2 regions of the Streptomyces sp. NPDC047014 genome follow, and region 2 is predicted to be linked to the other one. Evidence: riboswitches for the same ligand, from Rfam matches in the RefSeq annotation. Region 2 holds a riboswitch; the other holds the start of a gene.
What was found. A riboswitch is a leader RNA that binds a small molecule or an ion and turns the genes downstream of it on or off. The one in region 2 is predicted to bind S-adenosylmethionine.
Positions count from the first base shown of each region.

Region 1: another riboswitch for S-adenosylmethionine. It lies ahead of ABZ873_RS29745 (aminotransferase class V-fold PLP-dependent enzyme); the one in region 2 lies ahead of thrC (threonine synthase).

Region 1 is NZ_JBEYVX010000095.1:6,769-18,566, reverse strand. Features, by position in the region: gene ctaD (cytochrome c oxidase subunit I) at 1-434, shown strand, start outside; gene ABZ873_RS29785 (cytochrome c oxidase subunit 4) at 431-829, shown strand; gene ABZ873_RS29780 (Ig-like domain-containing protein) at 954-2,198, shown strand; gene ABZ873_RS29775 (hypothetical protein) at 2,289-2,693, opposite strand; gene ABZ873_RS29770 (heme-copper oxidase subunit III) at 2,893-3,513, shown strand; gene ABZ873_RS29765 (c-type cytochrome) at 3,590-4,399, shown strand; gene ABZ873_RS29760 (Rieske 2Fe-2S domain-containing protein) at 4,396-5,454, shown strand; gene ABZ873_RS29755 (ubiquinol-cytochrome c reductase cytochrome b subunit) at 5,451-7,082, shown strand; gene trpD (anthranilate phosphoribosyltransferase) at 7,247-8,311, shown strand; SAM riboswitch class IV at 8,406-8,522, shown strand; gene ABZ873_RS29745 (aminotransferase class V-fold PLP-dependent enzyme) at 8,772-10,175, shown strand; gene ABZ873_RS29740 (Lrp/AsnC ligand binding domain-containing protein) at 10,773-11,054, opposite strand; gene ABZ873_RS29735 (rhomboid family intramembrane serine protease) at 11,051-11,773, opposite strand.
Region 2 is NZ_JBEYVX010000074.1:10,675-22,472, forward strand. Features, by position in the region: gene ABZ873_RS27345 (ROK family protein) at 1-5, opposite strand, end outside; gene ABZ873_RS27350 (extracellular solute-binding protein) at 182-1,480, shown strand; gene ABZ873_RS27355 (DUF3263 domain-containing protein) at 1,581-1,817, shown strand; gene otsB (trehalose-phosphatase) at 1,851-2,699, shown strand; gene ABZ873_RS27365 (trehalose-6-phosphate synthase) at 3,009-4,370, opposite strand; gene ABZ873_RS27370 (glucosyl-3-phosphoglycerate synthase) at 4,417-5,367, opposite strand; SAM riboswitch class I at 5,553-5,709, shown strand; gene thrC (threonine synthase) at 5,703-7,001, shown strand; gene ABZ873_RS27380 (MoaD/ThiS family protein) at 7,058-7,336, shown strand; gene ABZ873_RS27385 (cold-shock protein) at 7,745-7,951, shown strand; gene groL (chaperonin GroEL) at 8,277-9,899, shown strand; gene ABZ873_RS27395 (hypothetical protein) at 10,034-10,597, shown strand; gene ABZ873_RS27400 (phosphoribosylanthranilate isomerase) at 10,686-11,294, shown strand; gene ABZ873_RS27405 (S41 family peptidase) at 11,291-11,798, opposite strand, start outside.

The DNA.
Region 1 (11,798 bases), on a different contig from region 2:
TGGGCAAGATCACCTTCTGGACGCTGTTCATCGGCTTCCACGGCACCTTCCTGGTCCAGCACTGGCTGGGCGCCGAGGGCATGCCGCGTCGTTACGCGGACTACCTCGCGGCCGACGGCTTCACCGCGCTGAACACCATCTCGACGATCAGCTCGTTCGTGCTCGGCCTCTCGATGCTGCCGTTCATGTACAACGTCTGGAAGACCGCCAAGTACGGCAAGAAGGTCGACGTGGACGACCCGTGGGGCTACGGCCGTTCGCTCGAATGGGCGACGTCCTGCCCGCCGCCGCGGCACAACTTCCTCACCCTGCCGCGCATCCGCAGCGAGTCGCCGGCGTTCGACCTGCACCACCCGGAGATCGCGGCCCTCGAACACCTTGAGGACCACTCCCCGGCGAAGGCCGTCACCGGTGGCAAGGAGGCCGGCAAGTGAAGATCCAGGGCAAGATGTTCCTCTGGCTCTCCTTCTTCATCCTGATCATGGCCATCGTGTATGGCGTGTGGTCGAAGGAGCCCGTCGGAACCACCGCGCTCTTCCTGGCCTTCGGCCTGAGCGTCATGATCGGCTACTACCTGGCCTTCACGGCCAAGCGCGTGGACGAGATGGCTCAGGACAACCTGGAGGCCGACGTCGCCGACGAGGCGGGCGAGCTGGGGTTCTTCTCCCCGCACAGCTGGCAGCCGCTCTCGCTGGGCATCGGCGGTGCGCTCGCCTTCATGGGCGTCATCTTCGGCTGGTGGCTCATGTACTTCTCGGCCCCGATCATCCTGATCGGCCTGTGGGGCTGGGTGTACGAGTACTACCGCGGTGAGAACGCGAACCAGTAAGCGGCATCCGCGCGGCCCGGCCGCGCACCACGTGGGGCCCGGACACCTCTTCGGAGGGGTCCGGGCCCCTCGTTTGCAGTCACCCCGCGCGCCGTATTTGTCATATCTTCATAGCGTTGGCTCCATGAAGCACACACCGCGTCTTTGGACGGTACTCAGCTGCTCCCTGCTGGTCGCGTCCCTCGGTGCCGGCGCCACCGCATGCGGGTCCGGCGACAACCCGCTGTCCGCCCGCCCGGTCGACGCGGGCGAACAGGTCGCCTTCAACCAGACCTCCGGCAGCCGGCCCGTCGACCCCAACCGGCCCCTCGAAGTCACCGCCAAGGCCAAGGGCAGCCGGATCACCGACGTCACGGCCGTCGACACCCACGGCCGCCGCCTGGCGGGCGAACTCAGCGCCAAGGGCGACCGGTGGCACAGCACCGTCCCCATGGCCGCAGGCGTCCGCTACACGGTCACCGTGAGCACCGAGGACGGACAGGGCACCCCGGGCCAGCGCACGATGTCCTTCGACACCACCCCGTCCAAGGGCGTCCTCAAGGTCGAGTTCGGCCCGGAGGAGGGCAAGTACGGCGTCGGCCAGCCCCTCACCGCCGAGCTCAACGAGCCCGTCAAGGACAAGGCCGCCCGCGCCGTCGTCGAGCGCGGCCTGGTCGTCGACGCCCCCGAGGGGGTGGAGGGCGCCTGGCACTGGGTGGACGACAAGCGGCTGCACTTCCGCCCGAAGGACTACTGGCCCGCCAACACCACCGTCTCCGTACGGAGCAACCTCGAAGGCATCCGGATCACCGACCAGCTCCACGGAGCCGCGTCCAAGCCGCTCAAGCTGGAGATCGGCGACCGCGTGGAGGTCACCACCGACGCCTCCTCGCACTGGCTGACCTTCAAGCGCAACGGCGAAGTGATCAATTCCATCCCGGTCACCACCGGCAAGCCCGGCTTCTCCACCCGCAACGGCATCAAGGTGGTGCTGGGCAAGCAGTACTACGTACAGATGCGCGGGGACACCGTCGGCATCGGCGGCAGCGAGTACTACAACCTGCCCGTCTACTACGCCACGCGCGTCACCTGGAGTGGTGAATACGTGCACGCCGCGCCCTGGTCCGTCGGCTCGCACGGCTACGCGAACGTCAGCCACGGCTGCACCGGCATGAGCACCGGCAACGCCGCCTGGTTCTACGAGAACATCCGCGAGGGCGACCTCGTCCAGGTCATCAACAGCATCGGCGACGACATGGACATCTTCGGCAACGGCTTCGGTGACTGGAACATGGACTGGAAGGACTGGCGCGAGGGCAGCGCCCTCCTCAAGGGCACCCAGGACGGCCGCAGCCACGTGGACCAGGCCCGCCTGCGGCCGACCGTCTGACAGCCGCCCGGTCCTCTCCCGGAGCCCGCCGGGGGAGGACCGTACGGCGACCGGCCCCGCCGCCGTCCGCGGCGCGGGGCCGCCGGTGCGTCAGGCGGCCGGCGAGGACAGCCGCGCGCGCAGCAGGCCCGCCAGGGCGTCCGCGAACTCCACCGGATCCACCGGAAGGGTCACCGCCGCGTCCGCGCGGCTCCAGGTGGCCAGCCAGGCGTCCTGGGGACGCCCCATCAGCAGCAGCACCGGGGGGCACCGGAAGATCTCGTCCTTGATCTGCCGGCACACGCCCATGCCGCCGGCCGGAACCGCCTCGCCGTCCAGCACGCACACGTCGATGCCGCCCGCGTCCAGCTCCGCCAGGACGGCCGGCAGGGTCGCACACTCCAGGAACTCCACCGGCGGCAGATCAGCGGCGGGACGGCGGCCCGCCGCCAGTCTCACCTGCTCCCGGGTGCCCGCGTCGTCGCTGTAGACCAGAACCCGCGCAGTCGCCCGCATTTCGATCCTCCACGTGTCCCATGAATCACGTTGATGTTGCGCGGGAGCCTACTCCTCCCGAGGCCCCGCCAGCATCGGTTCGGACACGTGCCCGAGGCCGCGCGGAGGGGTTGTCCGATGGGCCGTTCGGGCCTTGCACACACCCCTGACACTCCGAACGGCACCCCCCGGGGTGAGGGCGGGATAAGCGACCGACATAATGTCGGTCGTGGCGACAGCAACGACAGTAGATACCGGGCACGCGCACCCGACGGTCAATCGGCCGAACCTCGTCAGCGTCGGAACCATCATCTGGTTGAGTTCCGAGCTGATGTTCTTCGCGGCCCTCTTCGCGATGTACTTCACCCTGCGATCCGTGATGGGTGCCGAGTACTGGGCAGAGCAGGCTTCGGCCTTGAACCTGCCCTTCTCGGCGACGAACACGACGATCCTGGTGCTCTCCTCCCTCACCTGCCAGCTCGGCGTCTTCGCCGCCGAGCGCGGTGACGTGAAGAAGCTCCGGACGTGGTTCATCATCACGTTCGTCATGGGTGCGATCTTCATTGGCGGCCAGGTGTTCGAGTACACCGAGCTGGTCAAGCACGAGGGCATGAGCCTCTCGTCCGATCCGTACGGCTCGGTGTTCTACCTGACCACCGGCTTCCACGGTCTGCACGTGACGGGCGGTCTCATCGCCTTCCTGCTGGTCCTCGGCCGGACGTACGCGGCCAAGAGGTTCACCCACGAACAGGCCACGTCGGCCATCGTCGTGTCCTACTACTGGCACTTCGTCGACGTCGTCTGGATCGGCCTCTTCGCGACGATCTACCTGATCAAGTAGCGAACACGTCACCGGGCCCGACCCGGCACACCATCCAGACACACCGACGCAGAAGATCCTGACACCGGGGTAATCCGTGAAAAAGCTCTCCGCACGACGACGCCATCCGCTGGCGGCGGTCGTCGTTCTACTCCTCGCGCTGGCGGCCACTGGGGGGCTGTATGCCGCCTTCGCCCCCGCGGGCAAGGCGCAGGCCGATGAAACCGCCCAGTCCCTCGCCATCGAGGAGGGCAAGAAGCTCTACGCCGTGGGCTGCGCAAGCTGCCACGGAACCGGCGGTCAGGGTTCCTCTGACGGCCCGAGCCTGGTAGGCGTCGGCTCCGCGGCCGTCGACTTCCAGGTGAGCACGGGCCGCATGCCCGCCCAGCAGCCCGGCGCCCAGGTGCCGAAGAAGCCGGTCATCTACACCCAGGCGCAGATCGACCAGCTGGCCGCGTACATCGCCTCCCTCGGTGCCGGCCCGATCACGCCGACCGAGAAGCAGTACGACCCGGCGGACGCCGACATCGCCAACGGCGGTGAGCTGTTCCGCAACAACTGCGCGCAGTGCCACAACTTCACCGGTGAGGGCGGCGCGCTGACCAACGGCAAGTACGCCCCCAACCTTGAGGACGTTTCGCCGAAGCACATCTACGAGGCCATGCAGACCGGCCCGCAGAACATGCCGTCCTTCCCCGACAGCACGATGCCGGAGAAGCAGAAGAAGGACATCATCGCGTACCTCCAGAACGTGAACGGTGAGAAGTCGACCAACCCCGGTGGTCTCAAGCTCGGCGGCCTCGGCCCCGTGTCCGAGGGTCTGTTCGGCTGGATCTTCGCTCTGGGTGCGCTGATCGCTGTCGCCGTCTGGGTCGCGGCCCACACCGCTAAGGCCAAGAAGTCATGAGTAGCCAAGAGATTCCCGAAGAGAAGCACCTGCCGAGCGAGCAGGGCGACGCCCACCACGGTGGCGTAGCAGTCGCGGACGACCCGTTCGCCGACCCGGGCCTGCCGGTCCACAAGCCGCGCATCCAGGACATCGACGAGCGGGCCGCGAAGCGTTCCGAGCGCACCGTCGCGATGCTGTTCACGCTGTCGATGCTGGCCACGGTCGCCTTCATCGCCTCCTACGTGATCTTCCCGGTCGACAAGATCGTCTACATCTTCCCGGTCGGGAGGGTGAGCGCGCTCAACTTCGCCCTGGGCATCAGCCTGGGCGTGGCCCTCTTCTGCATCGGCGCCGGCGCGGTCCACTGGGCCCGCACCCTGATGTCCGACGTCGAGGTCGCCGACGACCGCCACGAGATCGCCGCCTCCCCGGAGGTCAAGGCGAAGGTCCTCCAGGACTTCGCCGACGGCGCGAACGAGTCCGGCATCGGCCGCCGTCCGCTGATCCGCAACACGATGCTGGGCGCGCTGGCCATGCTGCCGCTCTCCGCCGTGGTGATCATGCGCGACCTGGGCCCGCTGCCCGAGGAGAAGCTCCGCAAGACGCTCTGGGCGAAGGGCAAGATGCTCATCAACCAGAACACGATGGAGCCGCTGCGCCCCGAGGACGTCCTCGTCGGTTCGCTGACGTTCGCCATGCCCGAGGGCCTGGACGAGCACCAGCACGACTTCCAGGTGCAGATCGCCAAGGCCGCCCTGATGATCGTCCGTATCCAGCCGGAGGACATCAAGGACAAGCAGGAACTCGAGTGGTCCCACGACGGCATCGTCGCCTACTCGAAGATCTGCACCCACGTCGGCTGCCCGATCAGCCTGTACGAGCAGCAGACGCACCACGTGCTCTGCCCGTGCCACCAGTCCACCTTCGACCTCTCCGACGGCGCCCGTGTCATCTTCGGCCCGGCCGGTCACGCGCTTCCGCAGCTGCGGATCGGCGTGAATGACGAAGGCTTCCTCGAAGCGCTCGGCGACTTCGAAGAGCCCGTCGGTCCTGCATTCTGGGAGCGCGGATGAGCACTGCCACCGACCACAAGACGGCGCGCAAAGCGCCCGCCGGCGAGCGAGTAGCGGACTGGGCGGACGGCCGCCTGGGCATCTACAGCCTCGCCAAGGCGAACATGCGCAAGATCTTCCCGGACCACTGGTCCTTCATGCTGGGTGAGATCTGCCTCTACAGCTTCATCATCATCATCCTCACGGGTGTGTACCTGACGCTGTTCTTCCACCCGAGCATGAACGAGGTGGAGTACCACGGCAGTTACGTCCCGATGCAGGGCGTCATGATGTCCGAGGCGTTCGCCTCGACGCTCGACATCAGCTTCGACGTCCGCGGTGGCCTGCTGATCCGCCAGATCCACCACTGGGCGGCCCTGATCTTCGTCGCGGCGATGATCGTGCACATGATGCGCGTCTTCTTCACCGGCGCCTTCCGCAAGCCGCGCGAGGTCAACTGGATCTTCGGCTTCCTGCTGCTGGTCCTCGGCATGTTCACCGGCTTCACCGGTTACTCGCTGCCGGACGACCTGCTCTCCGGCACCGGTGTCCGCTTCATGCAGGGCGCCATCCTGTCCGTCCCGGTCGTCGGCACGTACCTGTCGATGTTCCTGTTCGGCGGGGAGTTCCCGGGCGGCGACTTCGTCGCGCGCTTCTACTCGGTGCACATCCTGCTGCTGCCCGGCATCATGATGGGCCTGCTCGTGGCCCACCTGATCCTGGTCTTCTACCACAAGCACACCCAGTACGCGGGCCCCGGCAAGACGAACAACAACGTCGTCGGCATGCCGCTGCTGCCGGTCTACATGGCCAAGGCCGGAGGCTTCTTCTTCCTGGTCTTCGGTGTCATCGCGGTGGTCGCGGCGATCGCCTCGATCAACCCGATCTGGGCGCTGGGCCCGTACCGCCCGGACCACGTGTCCACCGGTGCGCAGCCCGACTGGTACATGGGTATGCCGGAAGGCTTGATCCGTGCCATGCCCGGCTGGGAGATCAATCTGTGGGGCCACACGCTCGTCCTGGGCGTGTTCATCCCGCTGCTGCTCTTCCCGCTGGTCCTTGGCTCCATCGCCGTCTGGCCGTTCATCGAGTCCTGGGTCACCGGCGACAAGCGCGAGCACCACATCCTGGACCGCCCGCGCAACGTCCCGACCCGTACGGCCTTCGGTGTCGCCTGGATCGCGGAGTACATCGTGCTCCTCATCGGCGGCGGCAACGACATGTTCGCCCAGTACTTCCACCTGTCGATCAACTCGATCACGTGGTTCGTCCGGATCGGCTTCTTCGTCGTCCCGGTCCTCGCCTTCATCGTCACCAAGCGGATCTGCCTCGGCCTCCAGCGCCGGGACCGGGACAAGGTGCTGCACGGTCGCGAGACCGGCATCATCAAGCGCCTGCCGCACGGTGAGTTCATCGAGGTCCACGAGCCGCTGCCGCAGGGCCAGCTGCACACGCTCACCGCGCACGAGCAGTACAAGCCGGTCGAGATCGGCCCGACGGTCGACGAGAACGGTGTCGAGCGCAAGGTCAAGGCCGGCGAGAAGCTGCGCGCGAAGCTGAGCAAGGGCTTCTACGCCGAGGGCAACCAGATCGAGAAGCCCACGGTCGAGGAGTACAAGGAGATCCAGTCCGGCCACGGCCACCACTGATCCCCCGCACCACCGCATGAGGGACCGGCTCATCCCGGTCCTGGTGTCGCCACGGCGAGAGCCCCGTCCACTGTCCGGACGGGGCTCTTTGCCGTAACCGGGGCTGGATAGGCTGATCTCCTTCCCATTCGACGTGGAACCCCCATCAACAGCAGGAGCGGACCATGAACGTTGCGACCCCGGCAGGCGGCGACAGCGTGGCGGCCCGTGGTTGGCCGGCCGTCCTCGACGCCCTGCTCACCGGCCGGGACCTCAGCGCCGACGACACCGCCTGGGCCATGGACCGCGTCATGCGCGGGGAGGCCACCGACGCCCAGATCGCGGGCTTCGTGGTCGCGCTGCGGGCCAAGGGGGAGACCGTCGCGGAGATCAACGGCCTGGTCCGCGCCATGTACGCGCACGCCAACCTGATCGAGGTGCCCGGCCGGACCGTCGACATCGTCGGCACCGGCGGCGACGGCGCCAAGACCGTCAACATCTCCACCATGTCCGCGATCGTGGTCGCGGGCACCGGCGCCAAGGTGGTCAAGCACGGCAACCGGGCCGCGTCCTCCGCCAGCGGCTCCTCCGACGTCCTGGAGAAGCTGGGCGTCAACCTCGACCTCCCCATCGACCGGGTGGTCCGCGTCGCGGAGGAGGCGGGCATCACCTTCTGCTTCGCCGTGAAGTTCCACCCGGCCCTGCGGCATGTCGCGGGCGCCCGCCGGGAGCTGGGCATCCGCACCACCTTCAACGTCCTCGGCCCGCTGACCAACCCCGCCAAGGTGCGGTCCCAGGCCACCGGGGTCGCCGACCCGCGGATGGCGCCCATCGTGGCCGGGGTGCTCGCCGAGCGCGGCTCCTCCGCCCTGGTCTTCCGCGGCGACGACGGGCTCGACGAACTGACCACCACCGCCACCTCCCGGGTCTGGTGGGTGCGCGAGGGCGAGGTCTCCGAGCAGCGCTTCGACCCGCGCGACGTGGGCATCCCGCTCGTGGACGTCTCCGCCCTGGCCGGCGGGGACCCCTCCTTCAACGCCGACGTGGCCCGCCGGCTGCTGGCCGGTGAGACCGGCCCGGTCCGCGACGCCGTCCTGCTGAACTCGGCGGCGGCCCTGGTCGCCCTCGACCCCGGCCCCGGCACGCTGGAGGAGCAGATCGCCGCGGGCATCGCCCGCGCGGCCGAGTCCGTCGACTCCGGCTCCGCCCGCGCCGCCCTGGAACGCTGGGTGGCGGCCAGCAACGCCTGAATCACGCCCCGACGGTACGTTTCCCGCCAGACCCCGGTCCGCCATGTGGACCGGGGTCTGGCGCGCGGCCGATCATGTGGCAGGATGCAGCTCAGGTCACGAGTGACAGCGTTACGGCCCCGGCTTGCTGTCCGGCAACCCTCCTTCCGTGGCGGGGTGCCCCGGGTGATGACCAGGTCGTGGGCAGCAAGGCCCTCGGCAAGCGCGGATCCCTCGACACCAGGGGTCCTGGTCTCTCGAGGAGCGTTTTCCGTGAGCAAGCGAATGCGATAGGGCGACTGACGCCCCTTCTTCACCCCCTCGGAACCGGGACGCCCGCGCGTACCGCGCCGGCCCGCCCTGCCTGACCGGCTGGCCCCTCCGGCTCCGAGGATCCTCCCGTACCCCGGACGGCCGCGCCGCCGTACCCGCGTACGGGTCCACCGAAGCCATTCCGCCCTGCCTGCCGGGAGATTCCGCCATGTCCGCATCCCTGTCCGCCGCCACCGTCGACACCGCCGCCACCGACATCCTCGCCACCGACATCCCCGCCGCCTGTGCCGAGCCGCTGCCCGTCCTCGGCCGGGACGTCAGCGTCCCGCTCGTCACCGGCGGCGAGGTCACCTACGCGGCCCTCGACTACGCGGCCAGCGCCCCCGCCCTGCAGCGCGTCTGGGACGACGTGGCCGCGTACGCCCCCTACTACGGCAGCGTCCACCGCGGCGCGGGCTACCTCTCCCAGCTCTCCACCGACCTGTTCGAGCAGAGCCGCGTCACCGTCGCCGAGTTCCTGGACTGCCGCCCCGCCGACCAGGTCGTCTTCACCCGCTCCACCACCGACTCGCTGAACCTGCTCGCCGCGGTCCTGCCCGCCGGCTGCCAGGTCTTCGTCTTCGAGACCGAGCACCACGCCTCCCTGCTGCCCTGGGGGGACCACCGCGTCACCTACCTCGACGCCCCGCGCACCCCGGGCGAGGCCGTCGCCACCCTGGAGCGGGCCCTCGCGGACCGGGACCCCTACGGCCCGGCGCTGGTCTGCGTCACGGGCGCGTCCAACGTCACCGGCGAGCTGTGGCCGGTGAAGGAGCTCACCGCCGCCGCGCACGCCCACGGCGCCCGGATCGTCCTCGACGCCGCGCAGCTCGCGCCGCACCACCCGGTCTCCGTACGGGAGCTCGACGTGGACTGGGTCGCCTTCTCCGGGCACAAGCTGTACGCGCCCTTCGGCTCGGGCGTGCTCGCCGGGCGGGCCGACTGGCTCCAGGAGGCCGAGCCGTACCTCGCGGGCGGCGGTGCCTCCCGTACGGTGGCCCGCCGGGAGGACGGCGGGGTGGACGTCGAGTGGCACACCACGGCCGCGCGGCACGAGGCGGGCTCCCCGAACGTGATCGGCGTGTACTCCATCGCCTCCGCGTGCCGGGCCCTGACCGAGGCGGGCTTCGACAACCTGGTGGCGCGCGAGCGGCGGCTGGTGGACCGGGTCCGCGAGGGCCTGGCGGAGGTCCCGGCGGTGCGGGTGCTGTCCCTCTTCGGGGAGGACGCGCCGCGGGTCGGGGTGCTGTCCTTCGTGGTGGACGGCTGGAACAGCTCGCACTTCGCGGCGGCGCTCTCCGCGGAGTACGGGATCGGGGTGCGGGACGGGCTGTTCTGCGCGCACCCGCTGGTACGGACCCTGCTCGGCGGCGAGCCGCGGGAGACGGGCGAGTGCGGGGCGCCGGAGGCGGGGCCGGGGGAGCGGTCGCTGAACGCGATCCGGGTGAGCTTCGGGGCGGGGACGCCGGACGAGCACGTGGAGCGGTTCGTGCGGGCCGTGCGGGAGCTTGTCGCGGACGGGGCGAAGTGGCAGTACCGGGTGGAGGGGGGCCGGTGCGTGCCGGCCGTCTGACCGACGGGGCCCGCGGGTACGGGCGGTGCCCGCGCCCCCGGACCGCCTCGCGCGGGGCGGTGCGCTGCGGGCGGCTCGGAGGGATGGGGCGGTAACCCGGGTGCGGGGTGCCTTGCGGGGGGTGCGGTGCCTGGCCGGGCCGGGAGCCGCCTGTTCGGGGTGCGGTGCTGCGGGTGGCTCGCGGGGTGTGGGGTGCGGCCCCTCCGGAGTGTCTCCTCGGCTCGCGCCTGCGGCCCCGGTCGTCCTGTGCGGCCTGGGTTGCGCGCTCGTCCTGCGGGGACCCTCCTGCGTGTCCCCACCCCACGGCCAGGGCTCCGGCCGTACGGCACCGCCCTCTGCTCGTCGGGGGGAGCGGGGGCGTGCAGGGCCGTCCCCGCAGGACGAGCGCGCGACCACCCCGTACGGGACGACCCCCGCCGCACGCGCGAGCCGAGGAGACGGCCCGGAGGGCCCCCGCGCCCGACCCGTCCGTCACGGTCCCGGGGGACTGGAACTTGCTCCCGGGTGTGGGTCGGCCCGTTCGCAGTGGGCTGCTCCGGTCGCTGTGGAACCGGCTCGGGCGGGCTCGGGCCGGATCGGCGGGCCGCGCCGGAGGGGTTACGCGTCCAGGCCGATGGCGAAGGCTGCTTCCAGGTCGTGCTGGGAGTACGTGCGGAACGCCACGTGCGTGTCCGTGGCCTCCACGCCCGGGATCTTGCTGATGCGGCCCGGGATGATGTCCGCCAGGTTCTCGTGGCGGTTCACGCGGACCAGCGCGATCAGGTCGTACGTCCCCGTCACCGAGTAGACCTCGCTGACGTTTTCGAGGGCGGCGATGGACTCGGCGATCTCGGGGATGCGGTCCACGCTGGTCTTGATGAGCACGATCGCGGTGATCACGGCTGGCTGTCTCCCTCGGTGGCCGTCGCTGGTCGCCTCACTCTAGTCGTACCCCGATAGCGCGCCCACGCGGCGAGGAAGCCGACCGAGAAGCCAACGAGATGGGCCAGATAGGCCACCCCGGGCCCGCTCTCCGCCCGCTGCGCGGCCACCCCCTGGAGGGCGAACCAGAACAGCAGCACCAGCCATGCCGGGAAGCGCAGCGGGAGGAAGAACAGGAAGGGGAACAGGCTCGTCACCCGGGCTCTCGGGAGCAGGTAGAGGAAGGCGCCCAGGACGGCCGAGATCGCCCCCGACGCGCCCACCAGGGTCTGGGAGGACTCCGCGTTGGCCGCCGCGTACGCCGCCAGGGCCACGTAACCGGTGCAGACGTAGAAGACGAGGAACGCCGGCCGGCCCATCCGCTCCTCCGCCAGCGCGCCGAAGACGTAGAGGAAGAGCATGTTCCCGAGCAGGTGCAGCCAGTTGCCGTGGACGAAGAGCGCCGTGAGCGGGGTGAGCCAGGCCCGCGGGGTCGCCGTGAACAGTTCGTCGGGGACCACGCCCCAGCGCCGGAAGTACGCCGTGCCGGCGTCCAGCAGCTCGTCGCCCGTCCCGTAGACCGGATTCAGCCCCGAGGCCGGCCCGAGGACGAACACCACTGCGCAGCCCGCGATCAGCGCATGGGTGACCACCGGTCCCCGGGCGGCCTCGCGAACGGCCCGCCACCTTACGATCATGTGACAGAGCATGACGCAAGGGACC
Region 2 (11,798 bases):
TTCACGGGTTTCACAGAGACAGTCTCGCGTGCTCGGCGGGGAAAGGTCTAGTCCATTGGAGGCGATTGTTGAGTGGCCATACAAAATCGGGCACCCGGCCGGCGGCCGGATGTGGACGAGCCGCCAAAGTGGTGTAGACCTTACGTGGATCGTACGTACAACAAGGAGTGGATCGATACCTGTGAAGGGCCGTTACCTGAGCCTGGCCGCGTCCGGCGCCGCACTGTGCCTGACCGCTGTGACGCTGACGGGCTGCGGAGCCGTCGACGGACTCACCGGAGACAACGAGGTGACCCTGCGGGTCGTGGCGGCCGATTACGGGGACAATCCGCAGAACTCCTCCGCCGCCTACTGGAAGGACCTCGCGGACGCCTTCCAGAAGGAGAACCCCGGCACCAAGGTCGAGGTCAGCGTGTACTCCTGGTCCGAGGTCGACGCCAAGGTCGCGGAGATGGTCAAGGCGGGCAAGGCCCCCGACATCGCGCAGATCGGCGCCTACGCGGACTACGCCGCCGCCGGGAAGCTGTACTCCACCGCCGAACTGCTCTCGGTGAAGACCGAGGCCGACTTCCTGGCCCCGCTCGCGGACGCCGGCAAGGTCAAGCAGACGCAGTACGGCATGCCCTTCGTCTCCAGCACCCGGCTGCTCTTCTTCAACGAGAAGCTGCTCGGCGACGCGGGCGTGATCCCCAAGGACGGCAAGGGCTGGCAGCCCAAGAGCTGGGCCGAGCTGGAGGCGGCGGCCAAGAAGCTCAAGGGCGCGGGCGTGGCCACCCCCTTCGCGCTGCCGCTGGGCCGCGAGGAGGCGCAGGCCGAGACGATGATGTGGATGCTCTCGGGCGGTGGCGGCTACACCGACAACGAGGAGGGCTACTCGCTCGACTCCGCGGACAACGTCAAGACGCTGGAGTTCCTGCGGGACAAGATGGTCGGGCAGGGGCTGACCGGGCCCGTCGAGCCCGCGAAGCTGGACCGGCAGGCCGCCTTCGACGCCTTCACCAAGGGCGAGGTCGGCATGCTCAACGGGCACCCCACGCTGATGAAGCAGGCCGAGGCGAAGGGGGTGAAGTTCGGCATGGTGCAGCTGCCCACCTCCGACGGCTCCCCGCAGCCCGCGATGGGCGTCGCCGACTGGATCATGGCCTTCAAGAACGGCCACCGCGAGCAGTCCGGCAAGTTCCTGGACTTCCTCTACCAGCCGAAGAACGTGACGGCCTTCACGGACAAGTACGACCTGCTGCCCGCCACCACCACCGGCTACCAGGCCAAGCAGGCGGCGACCGGGGGCTCGGCGGCGCAGCTCAAGCCGTTCCTGACGGCGCTGCCCGGCTCGCGGCTGTACCCGGCGGGCAAGAAGTCCTGGGCGGGCGTGAGCGAGGACATCAAGCAGAACATCGGCCGGGCCGTGCAGCCGGGCGGGCAGCCGGCGAAGGTCCTGGAGGACATCGCGGCGTCGGCGCGGGCGGCGGATCCGCGCTGAGGCGGCGGGCTCCGGGGCGGGGTGCTCCGGGGCCGGCCGGCGGGGCGGCTGCCGGGGCGCTGACGGGAGCGTTGTCGGAGCGCGGAGTTAACCTGGCGGTATGACGGACGAGGGGCGGCTGACGGCCACGGAGGCCGCGGTGCTCGCGTACGAGGCGCGCACCTGGCCCGGGCCCGGGGCCAAGGAGCGGGCCATACGGGAAGGGCTGGGGATGACCCCCGTCCGCTACTACCAGCTGCTCAACGCGCTCATCAACGACCCGCGCGCCCTGGAGCACGCCCCCGGCACGGTCAACCGCCTGCGGCGCATCCGGGAGGCGCAGCGGGCGAGGCGATAGCCGTGGCCGCGCTGGGCCGTTAGGGTCGTGCGTATGGGGAGCCAGCCGCACGATCTGCCGATGCCCGTCACCGCAGCCGGACGCGAGGGACTCGAAGCCCTGCTCGCCGCCCCGCGCCGCGCCGTGATCGCCCTCGACTTCGACGGCACCCTCGCCGACATCGTGCCCGACCCCGACCAGGCCAGAGCCCATCCCGACGCCCTGCCCGCGCTGTCGGCGCTCGCGCCGAGGGTGGACTCCGTCGCGGTGATCACGGGGCGGCCGGCGGGGGTCGCGGTCCGGTACGGCGGCTTCGCCGGGGCCGCGGGGCTGGAGCACCTGGTGGTGCTCGGACACTACGGGGCCGAGCGGTGGGACGCGGTGTCGGGGACGGTGTCCGCGCCCGCGGAGCATCCCGGGGTGGCGGCGGTACGGGCCGAGCTGCCGGGGTTCCTGGACTCGATCGGGGCGTGGCAGGGCACGTGGATCGAGGAGAAGGGCCGCGCGCTGGCGGTGCACACGCGGCGGGCGGCGGACCCGGCGGCGGCGTTCGCCGCCCTGCGGGAACCGCTGGCCGCGCTGGCGGCGCGGCACGGGCTGATGGTGGAGCCGGGGCGGGCCGTGCTGGAGCTGAGGCCGCCGGGCATGGACAAGGGGGTCGCGCTCACGGAGTTCCTCGCGGAGCGGGGGGCGGGGGCGGTGCTGTACGCGGGGGACGACCTGGGTGACCTGGCGGCGTACTCGGCGGTCGAGAAGCGGCGGGCGGAAGGGGTGCCTGGGCTGCTCGTGTGCAGCGGCTCGGCGGAGGTTCCGGAACTCTCGGCCCGGGCCGACCTCACCCTCCCGGGCCCCGCGGCGGTAGCCGCCTTCCTCTCGACCCTGGCCGCCGCCCTCCACCCCTGACGGGGCCGCGCCTCAATCGCCGGCGAGGCTAAAGACCGGGGCTCCGCCCCGCACCCCGCGCCTCAAACGCCGGCGAGGCTGGAGTTGGCGTGCCTGAGCACTCCCCGCTGAGGCCAAAGATCGGGGCTCCGCCCCGTACCCCGCGCCTCAAACGCCGGCGAGGCTGAAACAACCGGGCTCCGCCCGGACCCGCGCCTCAAACGCCGGCGGGGCTGGATATGGCGGGGCTGAGGTGGGCAAATTCAGCCCCTCCGGCGTTTGAGGAGCGGGGTCCGGGGCGGAGCCCCGTGCTTCTAGCCCGTCCGGCGATCAGCGGGTCAGGGCCGACAGTTGGGCTTCGAACCACGCTGACGGGGGGAGGGTGGTGGCCGCCGCCGACAGGCGTTTTGTGCGGGCCTCGCGGTCCTCCCCGGGGAGGGACAGGGCCTCGTGGAGGGCGGTGGCCGTCGCCGAGACGTCGTACGGGTTGACCGTCAAGGCGTCGGCCTGGAGGGCTTCGTGGGCGCCCGCGCCTGTGGAGAGGACCAGGGACACGCCGGATTCGGAGACGACCGGGATCTCCTTCGCCACCAGGTTCATGCCGTCCCGGACCGGGTTCACCAGGGCCACGTCCGCCATGCGGTACGCCGCCAGCGAGCGCGTGAAATCGTCCTGGACCGAGACCAGGACCGGCTGCCAGCCCTCCGTGCCGAACTCCGCGTTGATCTCCGCCGCCAGTTCCGACACCGCCGCCGTGTAGTCCCGGTACACCTTGAGGTCCTGCCGGGAGGGGTAGGCCGAGGCCAGGTGGACCACCCGGTCCCGCCACTCCGGGTGGGCCGTCAGGAGTTCGCGGTAGGCCAGCAGCCCCCGCAGGATGTTCTTCGAGAGTTCCGTCCGGTCCACGCGGACGATCGTCTTCCGGTCGCCCACCTCCGCCCGCAGCGCCGCCAGCTTCTCGTCCACCTCCGGCCGGTACGCCAGCCCCCGCAGCTCCTCCGCGTCGACCCCGAGCGGGAACACCGCCACCCGCCCCGCCTCCTCCGGGCCCGCCGCCGCCACGAAGGCGTCGGCCCAGGCGCGGGTGTGGAAGCCGACCACGTCCGCGCCGAGCATCCCGCGCACCAGCTGCTCCCGCACGTCCTCCGGCAGCATGTCCAGGAACTCCCGCGAGGCCCACGGCGTATGCGTGAAGTGGGCGATGCGCAGGTCCGGCCGCAGCTCCCGCAGCTGCCCCGGGACCAGCGCCAGGTGGTAGTCCTGCACCAGGACCGCCGCCCCCGGCGCCGCCTCCTGCGCCAGGGCCCGCGCGAAGGCCAGGTTGTAGGCGGTGTACGACTCCCAGCGCCGCCGGAACGCCGCGTCGAATACCGGCTCGCGCGGCACGTCGTACAGGTGGTGGTGGGTGAACCACAGCACGGAGTTCGCGATCCCGTTGTACGCGTCGTCATACATCGTGGGATCGATGTCCAGCATCCGGACCCCCGGCTCGGAGACCCCCCTGCGCACCGCCTCCCGGTCCGCCTCCGAGAGCGCCGCGCAGATCCACAGCGCCTCCGGCTGCCGCGCGAGGGCCGCCGAGAGGCCGGAGACGAGACCGCCCCCGCCGCGCCGGGCACTGAGCGTGCCGTCGTCGGTGAGGGCGTAGGAGAGCGGGCCGCGGTTCGCGGCTACGAGTACCTGGGAAGCCATGCCGCGAACCTAGCCCGGCCCGCCGGGGCTCAAACCATGGCCGCGGTCACGCCACGTCGCGCGGGGCGTACTCCTCCACCTCCGCCATCGGCGGCCGCTCCTCGGTGTCCACGGGGTACGTGCGCGGTTCGAAGCCCGCCGGGCCCCGCTCGAACTGCGTCAGCTCCGGGCGGACCAGATGCCCGCGCGAGAGCCGGACCTGGGCGGTGCGGTAGATCGCCGCGGCCATCCGGCCCAGTGCCTGACCACCCTGATGGCGGTGCAGCCGTACGCCCACGTCCACCTGGGCGAGCGCGTCCAGTCCGACGGTGTGCAGCGCGTCCACGAGCAGGCCCAGCTCGACCCCGTAGCCGACGGGGAACGGCAGCCGCTCCAGCAGGGAGCGCCGGACCGCGTACTCGCCGCCCAGCGGCTGGACGAAGCCGGCCAGCTGCGGCCAGTGCAGGTTGAGCAGGGGGCGGGCGACCAGCTCGGTGACCCGGCCGCCCTGTCCGGGCGCGTCCCCCAGCGGCCGGTCGTACATGGCCTTCACGAACTGCACGTCCGGGTCGGTCAGCAGCGGGCCGACGATGCCGGAGACGAAGGAGGCGGAGAAGTCCCGCAGGTCGGCGTCGACGAAGCAGACCACGTCCCCGCCGGTCACCAGCAGCGAGCGCCACAGCACCTCGCCCTTGCCGGGCAGGGCCGGGATCCGGGGCAGGATCTCGTCGCGGTGCACCACGCGGGCGCCCGCCTTCGCCGCGACCTCCGCGGTGCGGTCGCGCGAACCGGAGTCGACGACGACCAGCTCGTCCACCAGAGGGAACGGAAGCTCCTCCATCAGTTCCCGTCGGACCGTCTCGACGATCGCGCCGACCGTGGCCTCCTCGTCCAGCGCGGGCAGGACCACGCTGACCGTGGTCCCGGCCGCCCGTTTCCGGTCGAGCAGCTGGTCGAGCGGTCGGTCGGCGGCGGACCAGGAGCGGTCGGCCAGCCAGCGCTCCACCTCTTCCAGCACCCTCAGCACTCCCTGCGTAGCGGCGCAATCGGCCGTTTTGTGATCCATCTCGCGGTTCGGACGGCTGTCTCAACCGCCCGTCCCTTCGGTTACAGTCTTGAACAACGCGAAGGACCACCGCATGCCGGGGGTCCCCGCGTACAAACGCACCGGCGCGCCGCAGAGCGCGCGTGCCGGCGCCATACCGCTCATCCAGAGGGGCAGAGGGACACGGCCCGTTGAAGCCCCGGCAACCCTCCAGCCGGTTCTCGCGATCGCGCGTCAGCGCACGTCGGCGAGGCCCCGGCTAGGGAAGGTGCCAATTCCGTCTCATGGCGAAATGCGCCATGGGGAAGATGAGGAGAAAGGGCCTCGCCATCATGGCTGCACAGACTGTCGCCACCTCTGTCGATCTCGGACCCGCCAACGGCCTTTCCTGTCGCGAGTGCGGTACCCGCTTCGCGCTCGGCCCCATCTTCGCCTGCGCCGAGTGCTTCGGTCCGCTGGAAGTCTCCTACGAGCTTCCCACCGGCGACCCGGAGGCCCTGCGCGCGGCGATCGAGGCCGGCCCGAACAACATCTGGCGTTACGCGCCGCTGCTGCCCGTCCCCGCCGACGTGGCCGGGAAGCCCAGCCTGAACCCGGGCTTCACCAAGCTCGTCGACGCGGCCAACCTGGCCAAGGAACTGGGCGTCACCGGCAAGCTCTACGTCAAGGACGACTCCGGCAACCCGACGCACTCCTTCAAGGACCGCGTCGTGGCCATCGCCGTCGAGGCGGCCCGCGCCTTCGGCTTCACCACCCTCTCCTGCTCCTCCACCGGCAACCTGGCCGGCGCCGTCGGCGCCGCGGCCGCCCGGGCCGGTTTCCGCTCCTGTGTGTTCATCCCGCACGACCTGGAGCAGGGCAAGGTGGTCATGGCCGGGGTGTACGGCGGCGACCTGGTCGGCATCGAGGGCAACTACGACGACGTCAACCGCTTCTGCTCCGAGCTCATCGGGGACCCGCTGGGCGAGGGCTGGGGCTTCGTCAACGTCAACCTCCGCCCCTACTACGGCGAGGGCTCCAAGACCCTGGCGTACGAGATCTGCGAGCAGCTGGGCTGGCGGCTGCCCGACCAGATCGTGATCCCGATCGCCTCCGGCTCCCAGCTGACGAAGATCGACAAGGGGCTCCAGGAGCTGATCAAGCTGGGGCTGGTGGAGGACCGGCCGTACAAGATCTTCGGTGCGCAGGCCGAGGGCTGCTCCCCGGTGTCCACCGCCTTCAAGGCCGGCCACGACGTGGTCCGCCCGCAGAAGCCCGACACCATCGCCAAGTCCCTCGCGATCGGCAACCCGGCGGACGGCCCGTACGTGCTGGACATCGCGCGCCGCACCGGCGGCTTCGTGGAGGACGTCAACGACGAGCAGGTGGTCGAGGCCATCAAGATCCTCGCGCAGACCGAGGGCATCTTCGCCGAGACCGCGGGCGGCGTGACCGTCGGCGTGACGAAGAAGCTCATCGAGAGCGGGCACCTGGACCCGGCGCTGACCACCGTCGTCCTCAACACCGGTGACGGCCTCAAGACCCTGGAGGCGGTGGCCGCGGACAGCGGGCAGACCGCCACCATCCGCCCCAGCCTGGACGCCTTCCGCGCCGCCGGCCTGGCCTGAGCATCCCTCCCGTACTCCCGGCAACTCCCGGCAACTTCCGGAAAGGCAGTAGCGCCATGAGCGTCAACGTCCGCATCCCCACCATCCTGCGCACCTACACCGGCGGTCAGGCCGAGGTCCCGGCGGAGGGCGCGACCCTCGCCGAGGTCATCGAGTCCCTGGAGAAGAACCACCCGGGCATCGCCGCGCGCGTCCTGGACGACCAGGGCAAGCTGCGCCGCTTCGTGAACGTCTACGTCAACGACGACGACGTGCGTTTCGAGGGCGGGCTCCAGGCGGTGACGCCGGACGGCGCCGGAGTTTCGATCATCCCGGCGGTCGCGGGCGGCTGCTGACCCCTCCCGGGCCCCTTCCCGGCCCTCCCCGCTCCACCGCAATTACCCCCTCCGCGAAAAGCGGAGGGGGTAATTCTGCTTGATTGGGCACGGTAGAGTTGGGGAAGTCCCCTCCGCTGGACTTGCCCGCCGCATATGTACGGGTCGCGTGAGGGTCGACATCGGGTCAATGTGCGGGCGCGATATGGGGCTTTGGCGAGATATGCCGGGCCCGAGTTGCCCTGGAATATTCCAAATTTTCACTCTATTTCAATGTTTCTCGGTGTCCAGATTTCTCGTCGGATTGACCTGTTGCAGACAGCACTCGCGCAGATACATTCAGCCTCGGTCGACGCGTTCCGACGCAAGTTCTGACCCGGTAACGCGAAGTGCGTTCCCGCGCAAGGGCCAGTAATAGGGGAGTTAGGCATGGCTCAGGGCACCGTCAAGTGGTTCAACGCGGAGAAGGGCTACGGCTTCATCGCGGTCGACGGTGGTGCGGATGTGTTCGTCCACTACAGCGCCATCCAGATGGACGGGTACCGCACCCTTGAAGAGGGTCAGCGGGTCGAGTTCGAGATCTCGCAGGGCCAGAAGGGTCCGCAGGCGGACATGGTCAAGCTCGCGCTCGGCTAGTCCTGGGAGCATCGACCACCGACGCACGGTCTTCACCGCAGACCTGGAAGACCTTCGAGGGGCCCACATCCCGGACACGGGGTGTGGGCCCCTCGCGTGTGCGCGGCGCCGGGGCCCGTTGTTCCCGAGCCGCTTGCACTCGGAGGGGTCGAGTGCTAATCATTGGCGTTAGCACTCTCCGAGTGAGAGTGCTACTGAACGAGGACCGGGTCGGTGAGGCCCGCAGGGTCCGGTGGGAAGGAACCGCCGGGCACGCAGGCCGTCCGTCGCGGGCGCGGGCGCGGTCCTGGGAGCAATCCACCGCTGTCCGGGAGGACCACTTCAGATGGCCAAGATCATTGCGTTCGACGAGGAGGCCCGGCGCGGCCTCGAGCGTGGGATGAACCAGCTCGCCGACGCCGTCAAGGTCACCCTTGGCCCCAAGGGTCGCAACGTCGTCCTTGAGAAGAAGTGGGGCGCCCCCACGATCACCAACGACGGTGTCTCCATCGCCAAGGAGATCGAGCTCGAGGACCCGTACGAGAAGATCGGCGCCGAGCTGGTCAAGGAAGTCGCCAAGAAGACGGACGACGTCGCCGGCGACGGTACGACCACCGCCACCGTGCTGGCCCAGGCGCTCGTCCGCGAGGGCCTGCGCAACGTGGCCGCCGGTGCGAACCCGATGGCCCTCAAGCGTGGTATCGAGAAGGCCGTCGAGGCCGTCTCCGCCGCCCTGCTCGCCCAGGCCAAGGATGTCGAGACCAAGGAGCAGATCGCTTCGACGGCCTCCATCTCCGCCGCCGACACCCAGATCGGCGAGCTCATCGCCGAGGCCATGGACAAGGTCGGCAAGGAAGGCGTCATCACCGTCGAGGAGTCCCAGACCTTCGGTCTGGAGCTGGAGCTCACCGAGGGTATGCGCTTCGACAAGGGCTACATCTCGGCGTACTTCGCCACCGACATGGAGCGTATGGAGTCGGCTCTCGACGACCCGTACATCCTGATCGTCAACTCCAAGATCGGCTCGGTCAAGGACCTGCTGCCGCTCCTGGAGAAGGTCATGCAGTCCGGCAAGCCGCTGCTGATCATCGCCGAGGACGTCGAGGGCGAGGCCCTGTCGACCCTGGTCGTCAACAAGATCCGCGGCACCTTCAAGTCCGTCGCCGTCAAGGCCCCGGGCTTCGGTGACCGCCGCAAGGCCATGCTCGGTGACATCGCCATCCTCACGGGCGGCACGGTCATCTCCGAGGAGGTCGGCCTCAAGCTGGAGAACGCCGGTCTCGACCTGCTGGGCCGCGCCCGCAAGGTCGTCATCACCAAGGACGAGACGACCATCGTCGACGGTGCCGGTGACAGCGACCAGGTCCAGGGCCGCGTGAACCAGATCCGCGCCGAGATCGAGAACTCGGACTCGGACTACGACCGCGAGAAGCTCCAGGAGCGCCTGGCGAAGCTGGCCGGCGGCGTGGCCGTCATCAAGGCCGGTGCCGCGACCGAGGTCGAGCTCAAGGAGCGCAAGCACCGCATCGAGGACGCCGTCCGCAACGCGAAGGCCGCCGTCGAGGAGGGCATCGTCGCCGGTGGTGGCGTGGCCCTGCTCCAGGCGTCCGCCGTCTTCGACAAGCTGGAGCTCGACGGCGACGAGGCGACCGGCGCCAACGCCGTGAAGCTCGCGCTGGAGGCCCCGCTCAAGCAGATCGCCGTCAACGGTGGCCTGGAGGGTGGCGTCGTCGTGGAGAAGGTGCGCAACCTTCCCATCGGCCACGGCCTGAACGCCGCGTCCGGCGAGTACGTCGACATGATCGCCGAGGGCATCATCGACCCGGCGAAGGTGACGCGCTCCGCGCTGCAGAACGCCGCGTCGATCGCCGCGCTGTTCCTGACGACCGAGGCCGTCATCGCCGACAAGCCCGAGAAGGCCGGTGCCCCCGCGGGCGGCGGCATGCCGGGTGGTGACATGGACTTCTGATCGTCCTGAGGGTCGATCGGCTGTTCTCGAACGAGGGCGGCACCCCGACGGGGGTGCCGCCCTCGGGCGTTCCCGGCCCGTCCGGGCGGTAAAACCTATGGCCGGGGCGGGGGCGGGCGTGTGAACGTACGCGCATGGGGAGTTCGTGGGCCTACGCGGTGTTCCGGACCGATGATCTCGGGGAGGCCCATCGCCGGGCCCGGATGCTGTGCGCGCGGATGCGGCCGCTCGAACCGGAGATGTGGCTGTGCGCGCGGACGCGGACGGTGGCCGAGGCGCGGGGCATGGCGGCGCTGCTGCCGGCGGGCATGTTCGACCCGTCGGACTACTGGTCCGCGGCCGACACCTGGTACCTGGGCGCGGAACTCCCGCGCGACGACCACGAGCTGGCCGCCGCGCTGCCGCTGACCGTGGACGCGTACGCGGCTCCGGGCGCGGTGGAGCAGGCGTTCCTGCGGGTGCTGCGGGGCGGGGTGGCCACGATGCTGTGGCGGGGGGCCTGGCCGGAGGTGCCGGGGATCCCGTCCGCGTCGGCCGACCCCACGAACCAGCGGGTGGAACTCGACCTGAACGAGGGACACCCGGAGGGCCGCCACACGGTCTACGCGCACTTCGCGGACCCGGACGAGATCGGCGCGGCGCATCTCGCCGAGGCGATCGGCGGCACGCTCCTGGGCCCCGCCCAACGAGGCCGCTGACGGCACGGATCCGGCCCCGACGGCGTGTGAGGCGCGGGTCCGGGCAGAGCCCGGGAGACGGCGGGGCGGCTCCGCATACGCTGGAGGCATGGCTGACCTCTTCGTGAAGATCTGCGGGCTGCGGACCGCGCCGGACGTGGACGCCGCCGTGGCGGCGGGAGCCGATGCCGTCGGCTTCGTCTTCGCCCCCGGCAGCCCCCGTACGGTCGGCGCCGCGGCGGCGCGGGAGCTGGCGGCGCGGGTGCCGGAGTCGGTGCTCACCGTCGGGGTGTTCCGCGGGCAGCCGGTGGCGGAGGTGCGGCGGTTCGCCGAGGAGAGCGGGGTGCGGGCCGTACAGCTGCACGGCGAGGAGGGGCCCGAGGAGTTCGCGGCGCTGCGCGCGGACGGCCGGACCCTGCTGCGGGCCACCGCGCTGCCGGTGGAGCGCTGCGGTGCGTACGGGGAGGACCTGCTGCTGCTGGACGCGCCCGACCCCGGCTCCGGGAAGCCGTGGAACTGGGGGGCGGCGGATTTCACCGCGCCCGAGGGCCGCTGGCTGCTGGCGGGCGGGCTGCACGCGGGCAATGTGCGCGAGGCGCTGGAGACGACCGGGGCGTGGGGCGTGGACGTCTCCAGCGGCGTCGAGCGGGAGCGCGGGGTGAAGTCCCCGGAGCTGATCCGCGCCTTCGTGACGGCGGCGCGGGGCGGCCGGCCCTAGGAGGCGGACGAGGCGGAGGCGGCGGAGGCCGTTCTCGTCGCCAGCGCCTTGAGGGCGGTTTCGAGGGCCTGGTCCGCCGGGGCGGGGAGGTCGGGGGTGACGCCCACACCCTCCCAGTTGCCGCCCGTCACGGTGTTCACGGTGCGGGCGATCGGCACCGTCACCTGGATGTGCTCGGTGAGGGTGTGCCGGACGGTGGGGTGGGCGCCGCCGCGGGTGGTCTCGCCGACGAGGGTGGCGCGGCCGTGGGCCTGGAGGGTGTAGGCGACGTCCTCGCCGCCGGAGAAGGTGAGGGCGCTGGTGAGGATGTACACCGGGCGGTCGAGGTAGCGGGGCGCGGGCAGGTGGCCGGCGGTCCAGTACTGGCGGGTGGTGCCGGTGGGGCCGTCGTGGATGTCGTTGAGGTGGGTCTGGTCGTCGGGGAAGAAGTAGCTGCACCACATCGCGGCGCCCTCGGGCATGCCGCCGCGGCAGGACCGGAGGTCCAGGACGAGGGCGGTGCTG